3 regions of the Streptococcus dentiloxodontae genome follow, and region 3 is predicted to be linked to each of the others. Evidence: predicted binding sites of a transcription regulator. Region 3 holds the regulator's gene; each other region holds the start of a gene.
The links. Region 3 encodes Rex, which represses fermentation and respiration genes when NADH is low (regulators of the CRP and FNR family bind a similar motif). Its sites were predicted from a motif close to TTGTGAANTANTTCACAA; they were not measured.

Region 1: ACVRZ8_RS03825 (class II fructose-bisphosphate aldolase) is a predicted target of Rex. The motif match lies at 2,736-2,753, and genes of this name have one in related genera.
Region 2: adhE (bifunctional acetaldehyde-CoA/alcohol dehydrogenase) is a predicted target of Rex. The motif match lies at 3,715-3,732, and genes of this name have one in related genera.

What each region holds. Positions count from the first base shown of each region.
Region 1 is NZ_JBRUHR010000004.1:58,845-63,820, forward strand. It holds gene tig (trigger factor) at 1-640, opposite strand, end outside; gene ACVRZ8_RS03820 (mechanosensitive ion channel family protein) at 812-1,678, shown strand; gene ACVRZ8_RS03825 (class II fructose-bisphosphate aldolase) at 1,812-2,693, opposite strand; tRNA gene ACVRZ8_RS03830 (tRNA-Leu) at 2,977-3,062, opposite strand; gene ACVRZ8_RS03835 (glutamate-cysteine ligase family protein) at 3,126-4,406, opposite strand; gene rplQ (50S ribosomal protein L17) at 4,653-4,976, opposite strand, start outside.
Region 2 is NZ_JBRUHR010000008.1:990-5,965, reverse strand. It holds gene ACVRZ8_RS05580 (CPBP family intramembrane glutamic endopeptidase) at 1-87, opposite strand, end outside; gene adhE (bifunctional acetaldehyde-CoA/alcohol dehydrogenase) at 893-3,565, opposite strand; gene ACVRZ8_RS05570 (DUF6568 family protein) at 3,862-4,206, opposite strand; gene ACVRZ8_RS05565 (AAA family ATPase) at 4,272-4,871, opposite strand; gene ACVRZ8_RS05560 (HAD family hydrolase) at 4,881-4,976, opposite strand, start outside.
Region 3 is NZ_JBRUHR010000014.1:1,856-6,831, forward strand. It holds gene ACVRZ8_RS07380 (cysteine desulfurase family protein) at 1-509, shown strand, start outside; gene ACVRZ8_RS07385 (DUF1831 domain-containing protein) at 511-858, shown strand; gene ACVRZ8_RS07390 (DUF4649 family protein) at 928-1,152, shown strand; gene ACVRZ8_RS07395 (redox-sensing transcriptional repressor Rex) at 1,264-1,923, shown strand; gene ACVRZ8_RS07400 (gamma-glutamyl-gamma-aminobutyrate hydrolase family protein) at 1,916-2,611, shown strand; gene radC (RadC family protein) at 2,608-3,288, opposite strand; gene ACVRZ8_RS07410 (DUF2142 domain-containing protein) at 3,335-4,753, opposite strand; gene ACVRZ8_RS07415 (glycosyltransferase family 2 protein) at 4,841-4,976, opposite strand, start outside.

The DNA of each region.
Region 1 (4,976 bases), on a different contig from region 3:
CAACTTTGTCACCAGCTTTACTTCCAACTAACTGTTCTTCAAAACCTGGAATAAATTGACCTGAACCAAGCTCAAGAGAATGGTTTTCACCTTTACCGCCGTCAAATTCTACACCATCAATTGAACCAACAAAGTCAATCACAACTGTGTCGCCATTTTCAGCTGCACTATCTTTAACAGCAAGTTCCGCAAGATTGTTACGTTCGCGTTCGACTTTTTCATCAACTTCTGCGTCTGTAACTTCTTTAGTAGCATCTACTGAGACTTCAAGGTTTTTATAGTCGCCGAGTTTCACCTCTGGTTTGGTAACGACCTCAGCAGTAATCGTCCAGTCCTGACCTTTTTCCATTGAAGCAACATCAATCTTAGGCTGGGCAACAACATCAAGTTCAAGCTCAGCAACAGCTGCTTCATAAGCCTCTGGCAAGATGCTGTTTAAAGCATCTTCATAAAGTGCTTCTTCACCAAATTTTTGATTGAAGACAGCACGTGGTATATGGCCTTTACGAAATCCTGGAGCATTTAATTCTTTTTTAACTTTATTGAAAGCTTTATCAAGGGCAGGTGTAATCTTATCTTGTGTAATTGTAAATGTAATAACACCACGATTAGTGGCTTTGTTTTCAAATGATGCAGTCATTTGTTGAATTCTCCTTAAAATATAGATACAGTTTAGTTTACCATAATTTATGGGCTTTTGAAAGTTTTTTCTATATTTTATCTCATGGTAAAGTCTTTACTTTTTTCAAAATTAACGAGCAAACAATAACTTCCTATTTTTCTTTTAAGCTTTTTTTGTTAGACTATAATCATGACATTTATAGAAAAATATATTAATCAGTTTAATCCCGAACAAATTCTTATGGACCTTGTATCCAAGGGAATCAGCCTGCTGCTATTACTGTTTGTTTTTCTTCTCAGTAAAAAGCTCATTGATCTGATTTGTAAGTATACAATTGAAAAATCCCTAGCTTGGACAAGACAAAGCCCTGCACGCCAAAAAACCATCAGTCGATTAATTCACAATATTTTGAGTTATGCTCTTTATTTCTTCTTAATGTATTGGTTACTTAGCATTATCGGTGTCCCCATCTCAAGCCTCATAGCAGGAGCTGGGCTAGCTGGGCTGGCTCTTGGTTTAGGAGCCCAAGGATTTTTGTCCGACGTTGTTAATGGTATCTTTATTCTTTTGGAAAATCAATTTGAGGTGGGTGATTCCGTTGAAATCGGAGCCGTTTCTGGGAATGTGTCCAGTGTTGGCATCCGAACAACCCAAGTCCGTGGATTTGATGGAACACTGCACTTTATCCCTAACCGCAATATTACTATTGTTTCAAATAAATCCCGTGGTGATATGCGTGCTCAGATTAATATTCCCATATTCGCCCACACTAATATTGAAGAGCTCAATCAAATCATAAAAGACGTTAACGAAGAAAATGTCCCCAACTATCCAGAAATCATTGGTAGTCCAAACATTCTTGGACTTAAGACGAATCCGTCTGGACAGCTTGTTTTCCGTATTGATATCTTTACACAAAATAGCCAGCAGGATAAAATTTATTCTATTTTTTTCCGTCTTTATCAAACAGCTATCCTATCGCATGGTATAACTCTCCCAACACTGCTGCCATCTGCTTCCAGCCCAACTGTATCTAAACCTACATTAGGAAAGTAATGAATAAATTTAGTTCACAGGAGCAATTCTTTACAGCTTCTGTTTTTTTTAGATTCAATAACTCTTAAACACAGACAGAAAAAAGCAATCCAAATGGATTGCTTTGATAATTATTAATTGATTCTTCTTCCGCTTATGCTTTGCCTTCTGAACCAAATACATCAATACGTTCTTCAACAGCATCTTGAATAGCTTTGACACCATCAGCCAAGAATTTACGTGGGTCGAAGAGTTTTTTCTTATCGTATTCAGCTTCGTTTGCTTCATAAGCAGCTGCAAATTTACGAGTAGCATTAGAGAAAGCAATTTGACATTCAGTATTAACGTTAACTTTAGCAACACCGAGTTTGATTGCAGCACGGATTTGATCATCAGGAATACCTGAACCACCGTGAAGAACGATTGGGAAACCTGGAACAGCTTCTGTCAACTTCTTCAAGTGATCAAGATCAAGACCTTCCCAGTTTGCTGGATATGGACCATGAATATTACCAATACCAGCTGCCAAGAAGTCAATACCAGTAGCAACCATTGCTTTAGCGTCTTCGATTGGTGCCAATTCACCACGTCCAACGATACCGTCTTCTTCACCACCGATAGTACCAACTTCAGCTTCTACTGAAATACCTTTAGCATGTGCTTTTGCAACAACATCCTTAGCTTTTTCAAGATTTTCTTCAACTGGAAGATGTGAACCATCAAACATGATTGAAGTGTAACCAACTTCGATACATTCAAGAGCATCTTCATAATGACCATGGTCAAGGTGAATAGCAACTGGTACAGTGATACCCATTGATTCTACAAGAGTTTCGATAAGTACTTTACAAAGCTTGTAGCCACCCATATATTTGGCAGCACCCATAGAAGTCTGGATAAGTACTGGAGCTTGTTTAGCCTCTGCCGCACGCAAGATTGCTTGTGTCCACTCAAGGTTGTTTGTGTTAAATCCACCAACAGCATAACCATTGTCACGAGCTGCTTGAACGAATTTTTCTGCTGAAACGATTGCCATTTTAAAGGCCTCCTCTTATTTTTTGGGTTTGAACCCGTTTACAAGTTTATTCTATCACAATTACCCATAAAATACCAGCCCTGCCTATAGTTGAAAACGCTTTGTTTTTCGGATAATTGAAAAGAACTCATATAGCAGAAAAGTTTTCAGAGAGCAATTTTATTGTCCGGCCTACGATGATTGCATTACTTATGCAACAGAAGATGAAGAGTTTTATTTACCCTTGCCCGAATATTCCTCTTAAATTATATAAAAAAGCAGGGATAAGCACCCTGCCTCACTCTGCGGAAAGAGGGACTTGAACCCTCACGACCTAAAGCGGTCACAGGATCCTTAGTCCTGCGCGTCTGCCAATTCCGCCATTTCCGCTAACAACAGACATAATTATATCAGTTTAAACCTGTCTATGTCAATACTTTTTTACTAAAAAAATTACAAAAGAGCAAGCCTTGCTTCCAAAGGTTCCAAATACACCTCTTCACCCTTCTGGCGAAGCTGTAAACCTTCTCTAGCACACACTAGTAGTTCTTTAGCTACTGGCAGAGCAGGCTTTATCTGATCAGCTGCAAGGCTTTTTTCAGAAAAAAGACGGCGCATAGCAGGATAATTATAATCATATCTTGCAAAAAAATCTGTTTTTGCCAGAACTTTTTCAAATTTAGACAGATTGACCAACAAGCCAAGATGAAAAGCTGCTGGTGCAAAAGTTCGATCAAATGGCTGAGTACAGACGCTACGGAATTCCACTGTCCCTCTTTTAGTTAGATCCTGATACTGATAAGACCGATGTTCCTTGAAATCTTTTTCACAGGGCGCTAGAAAAGCTTCTCGTCCATCAATAGACCAAGACTTTATTTTTCCATATTCTAGGTAATCACAAGCTCTTATAGGCTCAAAATAATAAGTACTGCCCTCCCGATCAGCTGTAAAAATTGCAGTCTTGGACAAATAGGAAAAATAGTCCTCTTCATTTTTAAAATCTCGAGGAAAAACACCTGCATTTTCAGGAAAAACACCATGCATAGAATTTTCCCAAAAGACATCTCTTGAAATAGTCAAATTCCAATCCGAGCCCCAAAATTCCGAATTCGCAAAGAGAAGAGCTTTTATTGGTTCAATTTTATTAAACGCATTGATGACACGGATGAAATTATTCTGTGAAACGTCCAATTGTACTTGGCTCCCACAGATAAAAGCACCATATTCCGGATAAGCATGAAAAAAAGAATCCTTTTTCTTCTTAGACAGAGCCAAATAATCCATTAGCATTTGATAACGCGGTGACTTAACCCCTGAATTATCATTTAGTGCCCAACTGGGATTGACCCCCCACCCCTGCAATTCATGCTGAAATTGTCTTAAATAACCCTGAGTCAGCTTAAGGTAGTTATTAAATCGTTCTTCCACCTCACTAATTTGCTCAGCTTTTCCAAAAGCAAACTCAATAGTGTTATAAGAGACTTCAAAGAGAATCAAATCTTCTGTAACGGGGTCAGCAATCTGGATAGGATTGCCATTGTCATCACACTTATCTATATTAAAACCTAGTCTATCTGAAAGGTAAACTAAAAGAGCTTTGGTTAAATTAGTATCCGTTTTTTCTCCTTGCAAATTAACCACAGGGAACTCAAGTTCAATACCAATATATAGCTTTGGTTCTTTTTTTATAGGCTCTAAATAGCGTTCCTTTAGTAATTGAATTGCTCTTGACATAGTAATCCTCTCATTTATTTTTTCTATTATAACAAAATCATGACTATTTGCAAAAAATGAAAAACGCCTGCTTACGAAAGTATTCTCATTTGAAAATATTTTCGTAAACAAGCGTCACATGCTTATTTATTCCCATTTTTATGATGAGTGTTCCCGCTGAGAAGAATTTCCCAGCGGTAGACCAGAGCTAGACTAAGAAAGACAAAGTCTTTCCATCATCATAACACTCAACAAAATTGATAAAAATTAAACAAGTTCGATGATTGCCATTGGGGCAGCATCGCCACGACGTGGTTCAGTTTTCAGAATACGAGTGTACCCGCCTTTACGTTCTGCATAACGAGGCGCAATATCTGAGAAAAGTTTTTGAAGAGCTGTTGTTGAAGTATACTCATCTGTTTCTTCATCATAACTTTCAGATGCAATTTCATTACGAACAAATGCAGCTGCTTGACGGCGTGCATGCAAGTCACCACGTTTACCAAGAGTAATCATTTTTTCAACTGTTTTACGGATTTCTTTGGCACGCGCTTCAGTCGTTACGATTGATTCATTGATGATAAGATCAGT
Region 2 (4,976 bases), on a different contig from region 3:
ATTCAAAAATTTAGCCTCTCTGGCCAGCCAGATGAGGAAGGCCAGACTGATTAAAACAGTCAGCAGGACAATTAACTGTTCTGCCAAATTAGGCCTGAAAGGCTGGCCGGTCAGAATCTCCCGGCTTCCTAAAACACCGAGGACAATCCCCCAGCTTTGAGAAATAATAAAGAAAATAAAAAGATAGAGTGATTTTCCGAGTGTTTTCGTGAAGGTCTCCTTTTGTGATATTTAAATATATCGTTTAACTTTATAAATACATTATATACAGTCAGACTATATATGTCAACTGTATATATAAAAAATTAAGGATCCGCTATTTTTCGCATAAAAAAGAGTTTGGGACAAAAGTCTCAAACTCCTTCAATCTGTACAATATAAAATGTTTGACGCAGTGGTTTATTAGAAGTCCTTATCCCTTGCTAGGCAAGATACAAAGAGCGTTAAGAAAGCGAGAAGAAAATAGGAGCCTAACGTCATGCGCTTTGCGCATAAGGCAGGCTATCTTTTTCTCGACGCTTTTAGCTCGTGTTCAATTATCAAGATACAAAGAGCGTTCGCGGATAAAGTCAAAATAGGGATTTCAACAACGAGTCGTTAAGCGACTCTAGGCGAAATCATCTTTTTGACACAATCCACAGCTCGTGTTCAATTATGCAAGTGATAGTTCCAACAGTTTGGGGAACTGTTGGAGGTTATCTAATTCTATGAGCGCTAGTTCATATCAATCTCTAATAAACTGTGCGGAGGTGGGACAACAAAATCGAAATTGTCATTTCATGACGATTTACCAATTTTTTATACGTAATCTTCACGATTACACTCTTCTGTGGGTGATTGCACAACAATCATCATGGTTTGTCCCACTCTCCTTTAAGAATACAAGACTCTATTAGAACATATCAATCAAGAGCTGTTTCATTTCTGCAATGTATGGTTGACGTGGATTAGCTGGTGTACATTGGTCATCATAAGCCAAGCTTGCCAACTTATCAACAGCTGCATCAAAGGCTTTCTTGGTTACTCCGTTAGCTGACAGACTTGGCTCTACGTCAACAGCGTGCATTAATTTATCAATACGGGCGCAGAGAGCTTCAACCAATTCAGCATCGTCTTTACCTTTAAGACCAAGGGCGCGAGCAATGTCTGCATAGTCTCGTTGACCACGGTATTCTTCATAACGTGGGTAAACAGAACGTTTGACATTTCCTGCAACACCATTGTAGCGAATAACGTGTTGCATAGCAATCGAGATAGCAAGACCATGTTGAAGACCAAATTCACCACCAGTCTTGTGAGCGATTGAGTGGTTAATGCCGAGGAAGGCATTTGAGAAGGCCATACCTGCTAGAGTTGCTGCATAATGCATGTTTTCACGCGCCTGTTCACCGCGAAGCGTTGGATTTTTAGGATCATAGTTATAAGAGTCTTCCAAGTTTTCGATAACCAAGCGAATAGCTTCAATAGACCATGGACGTGTAAAGTCAGACGCCATAACTGATACGTAAGATTCAAGGGCATGTGATAAAGTATCAAGTCCTGAAAGAGCTACTGTGCGTTTAGGTACTGTCATAACAAATTCTGGGTCAACAATAGCCACTTGCGGTGTCAATTCATAGTCAGTCAATGGGTATTTTACGTGTGTGAAATCATCTGTAATAACAGCATAAGGTGTCACTTCTGAACCAGTACCAGATGTCGTTGGGATACAGAAGAGACGAGTTACGGTTTGATGTTTGAAACGAACAATCCGTTTACGAATATCAATGAATTTTTGTTGCAATTCAAGGAAGAGCTCACTGACTTTTTCATAACTATCAAGGAAATCCGCTTCTTGATCTAATGAGTATTCGTAGATATAGCGTGCAATTTTAGCAGCATCAAGGGCAGAACCACCACCGACTGCGATAACGGTATCTGGTTTGAAATCACGCATTTGTTTTGCAATTTCAATCGTTTGACCGAGTGTTGGGTCTGGTTTGATGGTACCATAGATTGAAGTTGCAACTTTTTCATCACGAAGGGATAACTGAGCAAGAACCGTATCAACAAAACCAAATTGCAGCATACCTGGGTCGGCAACAATAATAGCACGCGTCATTATTTCAGTTTCATCTTGTAAGTATGAAATAGCATTCTTTTCGTAATAAGTTTTTTCTGGTAAACGAACCCATTGAGGACGGTTACGACGTTTCGCAACAGTTTTCACGTTCAAGAGGTCGCCAGTAGATAAATTGTGTGACAATGAATTTTTCCCCCATGACCCTGTTCCAAGAGTTAAGCTGGCTTCTAATGCGTCTGTATAAACATCACCGATACCACCGACTGAATCTGGTTGGTTAACCAAAACACGAGACGAATTAAGGGCATCTCCATATTCAGCAACGAATGGATCAGCTTGTGAACCAATTTGGATAGCACAGTTGTGACCAGCACCTTGATAATCAAGAAGAGCTGCTACAATGTCAATACCTTCTTGACGATCTTTGGCTTTATAAACTGAAAGGAGCGGAGAAAGTTTTTCTGATGATAATTTTTCACCAATCTTTTTCTTGTCCAATTCAAACAAGAGAACATCTTTACCTTCTGGCAATTTCACGCCAGCTTGTTCACAAATCCAAGCAGCTGACATACCAGCAACTGGTCCGTTAACCCCGTGGTTGTCATTGAAGACAAAATCTTCAAATTTCTTATAGTCTTTCTTAGGAACAAGGTAAGCGCCTTTTTCCTGCATTTTAGCAAGCCATTCTTTGTAAATTGGTGCTTCTACAACTGCTGAGTTTTCAGTTGCACAAATCATACCATTATCAAAACGTTTAGAAAGAAGAAGATCTTCTACTGCACGTTCAAGATTAGCAGTTGCATCCACATAAACAGCACCATTACCTGCACCAACACCCATTGATGGATTACCAGATTTGAGGGCGGCATTGACCATTCCAGGTCCACCAGTCGCAAGGATTGAAGCAATACTAGGATTTGAAATCAGAGCACCTGTATTTGCGATAGATGGCGTTTCAATCCATTGAACAATGTTTTCAGGAGCGCCAGCTTTGACTGCTGCATCGTACAAGATTTGAGCGGCATGAGCAGAACATTTTTGAGCCGCTGGGTGGAAGGCAAAGACGATAGCGTTACGTGTCTTCAAAGCGACTAAGATTTTAAACATAGTAGTTGATGTTGGGTTAGTGGTTGGCACAATACCCGCTAAAACACCAAGAGGTGCTGCAATTTGAATACTGCCAGAGACCTTGTCTTCGCCAATAATACCTACCGTCTTTTCATTTTTAATGCGTTCATACACATACTCTGTTGCAAAGTGGTTTTTCGTATCTTTATCTTCGACAACACCACGACCTGTTTCTGCGTGAGCTTCTTTAGCTAATTCTAAGGAAGCTTCTGAACCTGCCAAGGCCATTGCCGCAACAATTTTGTCAACTTGTTCTTGCGTGTAAGTCGCATAAATTTCTTCAGCCTTGAGTGCCTTATCAACCAGCTTTCCTGTATATTCCTGAGCTAGTTCTTCTGGTGTAAGCTCTTTGGTTTTCGCATCTTTTTTTGCCATTAAAAGTTCCTCCTTGATAAATAAAGCAATAACGTTTACAAAGAAAATAGAAAAAGATTATCAAAATCTGAATAAAAAAGTCTATCAGCTTATTTGTGATAACTTTCACTAATTATGATACCGTTTTCTTTTTTGACTGTCAAGTTTTTTTGTTAATTATTTCACAAAAAAATCAAAAAGAACTATATACAAAAAACACGTTCATACGAACGTGCTGTAAAACAAATTAAAGGTCCTTAAGCAGGTCGAATCTAAAATACGAATTAAACAGACCTGCACAGTTCCTTGTTCAAAGCTTAACCAATAAAGTCCCGAATATCATCTTCAGAAAGTGATGAGTCGCAGACAACTTTAGCTGTGCCATTTTCAGCAACAAAAAGTCCTGGAACAGTCGCAATACCATAACGGCTGCGAAAGGCTTGGATATCTTCTAACTGGCTAGCATCTTCACTGTTGATATAAAAGACGGTATCCGACAGGCCTGCTGCAACTGCCGCTAATTTAGGGGCAAAGCGCTGACAATAAGGGCAAGTTGGACGCCCAATGAAAAGAACAAATTTTTTATCCGATGCCACACGCTGGCGCGCTTCTGTTACTGTAATAGCCTCAAAATGGTTTACGGCTTCTTCAAAAGCTGACATAAAAATTACCTCACTTATTTGATAGCCTTATCATATCCAATTTTGAAGGAAAACTCAATTTTCTGCTACGGCATTTCATTTTCCAGCCATTGTTTAAGTAATAGCAAAGCTTTCTTCCCGACTTCTTCTGCTGATAAGCCGTCGGTCTGTAAAAAACTGACATTGTCCTTTCCTGCAAACCATTGTCTTTTCAGGGGAAGTAGCTTTTCAAGCTGAAAATCAAAGAAGTTGCGACTGCGTGTCTTATTAGCAGCTTTGCGTTGTCTGAGCGTCTCTGGCTTCGCCTCTAAAAATAAGACATGGTCTGGCAAGCACTGTCTCAGCTCTGCTATTTCTGCCTGCAAGGCAGCAGACACATCCCAATCTTCGCCTAAAGCCTGCGGGTAATTGAAGGTGTAAAAGTCAATCTCCTCCGCGCCAAAATCCATGAGCACTAGAGGTAAATCCTTCACCTTGTGATAGCGCTGAATCTCGTGCTTTATCCAGAGCTTTTGGATCTCCAGATAATCTTCAAACTTGTTCTTATCCAGCTGCCTCGCTCTCATCTCAGCAACTACCGGTGCCACATCTTCATAACTGACAATAGCCTCAGGCAGAGCCTGCTGAAGATAGCCTACTAGCGTAGTCTTCCCGACCGCCATTGATCCTTGAATAGCGATAATCATAAGTCCCTCCTAGTCCGATAAAAAGTCTGCTAGTTCCGTTAAATTAGCTAAAGTAACATCTGCTTGTTCAGCCTCAAAAATGACAGGAGCATACTGTCCAAATCC
Region 3 (4,976 bases):
ATGGACCAAAAGGTGTTGGACTCCTTTACCATAATGATTTGCATTTTGATAATCTGCTTCACGGAGGAGAACAAGAAGATAAACGCAGAGCCAGTACAGAGAATCTGATTGGAATTGCAGGCATGGCCGCTGCTTATACAGAAGCCAACCAAAATATGAAAGACAATTATGCTGCCATTGAGGAGCTTAAAACAGCCTTTCTAAACCATTTGAAGATAGATTATAAACTCAACATGGCTGGTGCAAATCTGCCGCATGTTATCAACGTCAGTTTTCCCAAACAAAACAACAGCACCCTTTTAACTTTACTAGATCTAGCCGGCTTTGCTGTTTCTACAGGCTCTGCCTGTACAGCAGGAACTGTGGAGCCCAGTCACGTCCTTCAAGCCCTTTATGGCAAAGATTCGGATAGGTTAAACAATTCCATCCGAATCAGCCTTTCTGATCAAAATACCCGCTCAGAAGTCATCGCACTGGCAGAACAGCTTAACAAAATTATAGGAGAATAACATGGCATTTGAAACCTCTGTCCACTTGGCTGATAGCAAATACAGCTATACCCTTAGTCCTAAAATCAAAAAATACACCTTACGTGATACTACCTTCATCCAAAATAAAATTGGACATTACGAGCTCAGCAGGATTTTAGAAAAAATCCCCAATTCTGGAGAAGGTTTTCCCCTTAAAATCACTATCAATAATGATTTGACTGCTTTCAAACTCAGCATCACAGACAAATCTGGTCTGCGCAACGTGAATATCTTCAAACATGAGGAAAATCATATCCTACAGGAAAAATTTTACTTTCTCATGCAAAGTTTAGTTGACCGCGATATTTTTGAACAGACCGAGGTCTAAGCAAATCATTTGTCAAATGGCTGTTCTAAGTTTATAATCTTTCTATACTTTCAATATAAGGAGAACGATATGATTGAAGTAACCATTCTAAATGCCAGCAAGCAAGAACAAACTATCACTTACGACAGCTATGACGAATTCGAACGGGCTCAGTTTGCCTGCCTGACAGCTGTTGCTGATTACTATAAGGTTATCAAACTCGTTTATAACGGGCATGAATTGGACTACTCAGATAATTGGGGTAACCTCTACTTCTATCTGTCACAGCTGGAACGCAGCCAATTTGAAAATTAATCATAGAAAAAACCTATCAGCAGATAGGTTTTTTCTATCTTAACTTGTCAAAGAGTTGTTGCATTTTTCACAAACTTTTTCTAAAATAGTAATAACAGGAAGGAGATTATGATGACATTTGAAAAAAACATTCCAAACGCGACAGCCAAACGGCTTTCTCTCTATTATCGCATTTTCAAACGTTTCAATCGCGAAAATATTGAAAAAGCAAGCTCCAAACAAATTGCTGATGCTATTGGAATTGATCCAGCAACAGTTCGCCGTGACTTCTCTTACTTTGGTGAATTAGGACGCCGCGGTTTCGGTTATGATGTTAATAAACTGATGACTTTTTTCGCCGATATTCTCAATGATAACTCCACGACCAAGGTTCTCTTAGTAGGAGTCGGCAACATTGGCAGAGCCCTGCTTCAATACCGCTTTCATGAGCGTAATCGTATGCAGCTGGTGATGGCTTTTGATACTGATGATAATGCTTTAGTTGGCAGCAAAACAGCTGACGGCATTCCTATCTATGGCATCACTCAGCTTAAGGAAAAAGCAGAGCAAGAAAAAATTCAAACAGCCATTTTAACAGTTCCATCTAACAAAGCGCAAGAAGTTGCCAATGAATTGGTTTTGGCTGGTATCAAAGGAATCCTCTGTTTTTCTCCTGTCAATCTCACCCTGCCTAAAGGTGTGGTGGTTCAATACGTTGATTTGACCAGCGAATTACAAACGCTTCTTTATTTCATGAAAGAAGAGGACAAGACAAGGAGTTCAGATGACTAAACCCATAATAGGAATTACAGCAAATGTTAGACCAAATCCAGCCCATGATGACATTGAATGGTCATATGCCCCTACTGGCTTTGTTCAGGGTGTTCAACGTGCTGGAGGACTCGCTTTACTATTACCTGTATCAGAAGTTTCAGAAGCCAAAACTTATGTCAATATGATTGATAAACTCCTTTTGATTGGAGGACAAAATGTTGACCCCAGATTTTACAATGAAGAAAACCTAGCCTCAGAAGACGATTTCTTCTTAGAAAGAGACCTTTTTGAATTGGCTTTGATTGAAGAGGCTGCGAAACAAAAAAAACCGATTTTTTCCATTTGCCGTGGAACTCAGCTGATGAATGTCGCTCTTGGAGGAACTCTTCACCAAGATATTGAAAACCACTGGCAGGACAAACCTTCTGATTATCTCTATCATGAAATGATTGTTGACAAAGAAAGCAAATTAGCTGAAATTTATGGCACCAAAACCGAAATCAACTCTTTCCATCATCAAAGCATCAATCACTTAGCCTCTGATTTACGCATTATTGCTAGAGACCCTAATGACAACACCATTGAAGCTGTCGAATCTATATCACCTGATTTACGCTTTTTAGGCGTCCAATGGCATCCCGAACTCCTTTTAGACAAACGAAAAGAGGATTTAGAGCTCTTTTCTTATGTCGTCAATGAACTTTAAAAATCGCGATTTTCCTCCCGAAATGAGTAATAAGCAAATTTACCAACGATTATGTGATCAAGGAAGCAAATTCCCAAATCATCACAGGATCGTTTTATTTTGTTTGTAAATTCCATATCATTGGAACTTGGCTCAACAGCTCCTGAAGGATGATTATGAATCAAAATTAAAGATGTTGCCATTAGTCTGCAGGCATGATGCAAAATCTCACGAGGCTCTGCTATGGATCTACGAACGCTGCCAATAAAAACAGTTTTTTTCTGAATAATGCGGTTTTGTGTATCAAGGTAGACAGCTACAACATGCTCCTGCCGTTCATCACCTAGTTCAATCATCATCTGATGAGCCATCTGTTTACTGGACATGATTCGTTCGCTTTTAGCAATTTCTGATTTATGAATTCGCTTAGCAAATTCTAGCATGGCTTTCAGTTCAATAGATTTGACTTTACCAATACCCGAGATTTGCTGTAGCTCTTGCAATGACAGAAGTGAAAAATCGGTAAGACTGTCCATATCAGACAAAATTCGGTTAGCCAAATTGAGCACAGATTCCTGCTTGGTTCCTGTCCGCAGCAAAATAGCTAGAAGCTCCTGATTTGACAAATGCTCTGCTCCTTCTTGCATCAAACGCTCACGCGGTAAGATGGCAACTGGATCATATTGAATCGTATACATAAAAACCTCCTTATCTTACTATTCGTAAAATTAGGAGGTTAATTTATTATACAGCCTGTGAAAATATAATTCCCAAATAGCTAAGCGATGGAATGATAGAAATAATAGCTAATAGCAGCATATACCAATTTTTAGATAAGCTAATTCTAGAATTTATAGAAAAAATTAAAAAATAGATTGGAATAAAATATCGTGATTGAACTCCGTCAATTATAGGTGAACCTATTAGAGAGAATTGTAAATATAAAATTGTGAAAACTAAAATAACGAAAGAAGCTGCAATAGCATATTTGATTGTCTGAAAACTATAGTAAAATATTTTATGATTATCAATGGAAAGCCTAGTAGTGTTTCCTTTCCAAAATATAGCCATTAAAAGAGCAATCAAACCAAAAATAGAAATATTTTCAGGTATATTAGTAATATCTAAACTATCTGTATAACCAATTGAAAAATCAATGAAACGATAGTGAATAATTGAATCCTTCAATAAACTAAGATAACCCAAAATATCAGACCTAATATGAGACAATTGCTTAAAGGTATCTACATTTCTGCCAAAAAATGCTCCTGTATTAACATCTTTAACAATTGCCAACCATAACAAAGTTAAAATAGCACAGAACACAATTGTACCACTCAAAAATAAAACTTGCGGTATCTTTTTTTGAGTATATAAAATAAAAATGATTGGCAGGAATAACCCCATTAACACAAAAATAGGAATTTTACCCATAACAAGTAAGATGGATAATATCATAATAGCTAAATAATCATTTATAGTCAGTGCTTTTCCCTTATTGAGTATTTGCTGCATAATATGAAATACATAAGCTGTAAACAAAGAAGCTATAGCTAATAGATAACCATCTGCTGAAATAGATGTTAAATTAACAATAGTGGTCGGAATGACCATAACAATACCTAGTGTAATTTTTCCAATTGGGGTAATGCGAATAGCTAAAGTAATTAGCCCAAAATAGAAAAGAAAACCTATAATACGCATCCAAAGATATTCAGTAACTGGTTTTATGCTAAACGTCTGAGATATTTTAGCAACCACTATATAAGGTAAATAAGAGAAAGGGGTATAGGGAACACCGTTTGTAGCTGCAAAAAATTCTCCTTCTTTGGAAAAAGGAATATCTGAGTAACGCTGTTGCCATTCATTATCTATCACATTCCCCTCAGTAGAATTCACGAATGATTCTACTCCACGATCTAAAAATTGTCGTTGTGTCTTTGAAATATAACCACCCACCTGTGACATATCACCATTATTAGAAACAACCAGCTGACCTGTCGCCAACTGAATACTCCTTGCATAATGCGATGATTCATCCAAACCAGACATCGGACCTTTATAGGCAATAGTAATAAGACACATTATAAAACTAAAGAATAGGAAAAAACAGATTAAAGCTCCTGTTTTATCATCCTCAGTGTTAAATAATTCCTTTAACATAAAATCTCTCCCTATTTAGCAGGTACCCTAATATAGTAACAATATTTCTCAATATTTTTGTCTATAATCAACTTTTAGTTTTCTTATTTACTTATGACGATCATAATAATCATAAATTTTTAATTCATATTGCATACGATTTTGACGAACAACAGTATCTAGAATAAAACCTGATACAAATGATAATGCCGATAAAATCATAAAACCTGTTGCTAAAATAGCT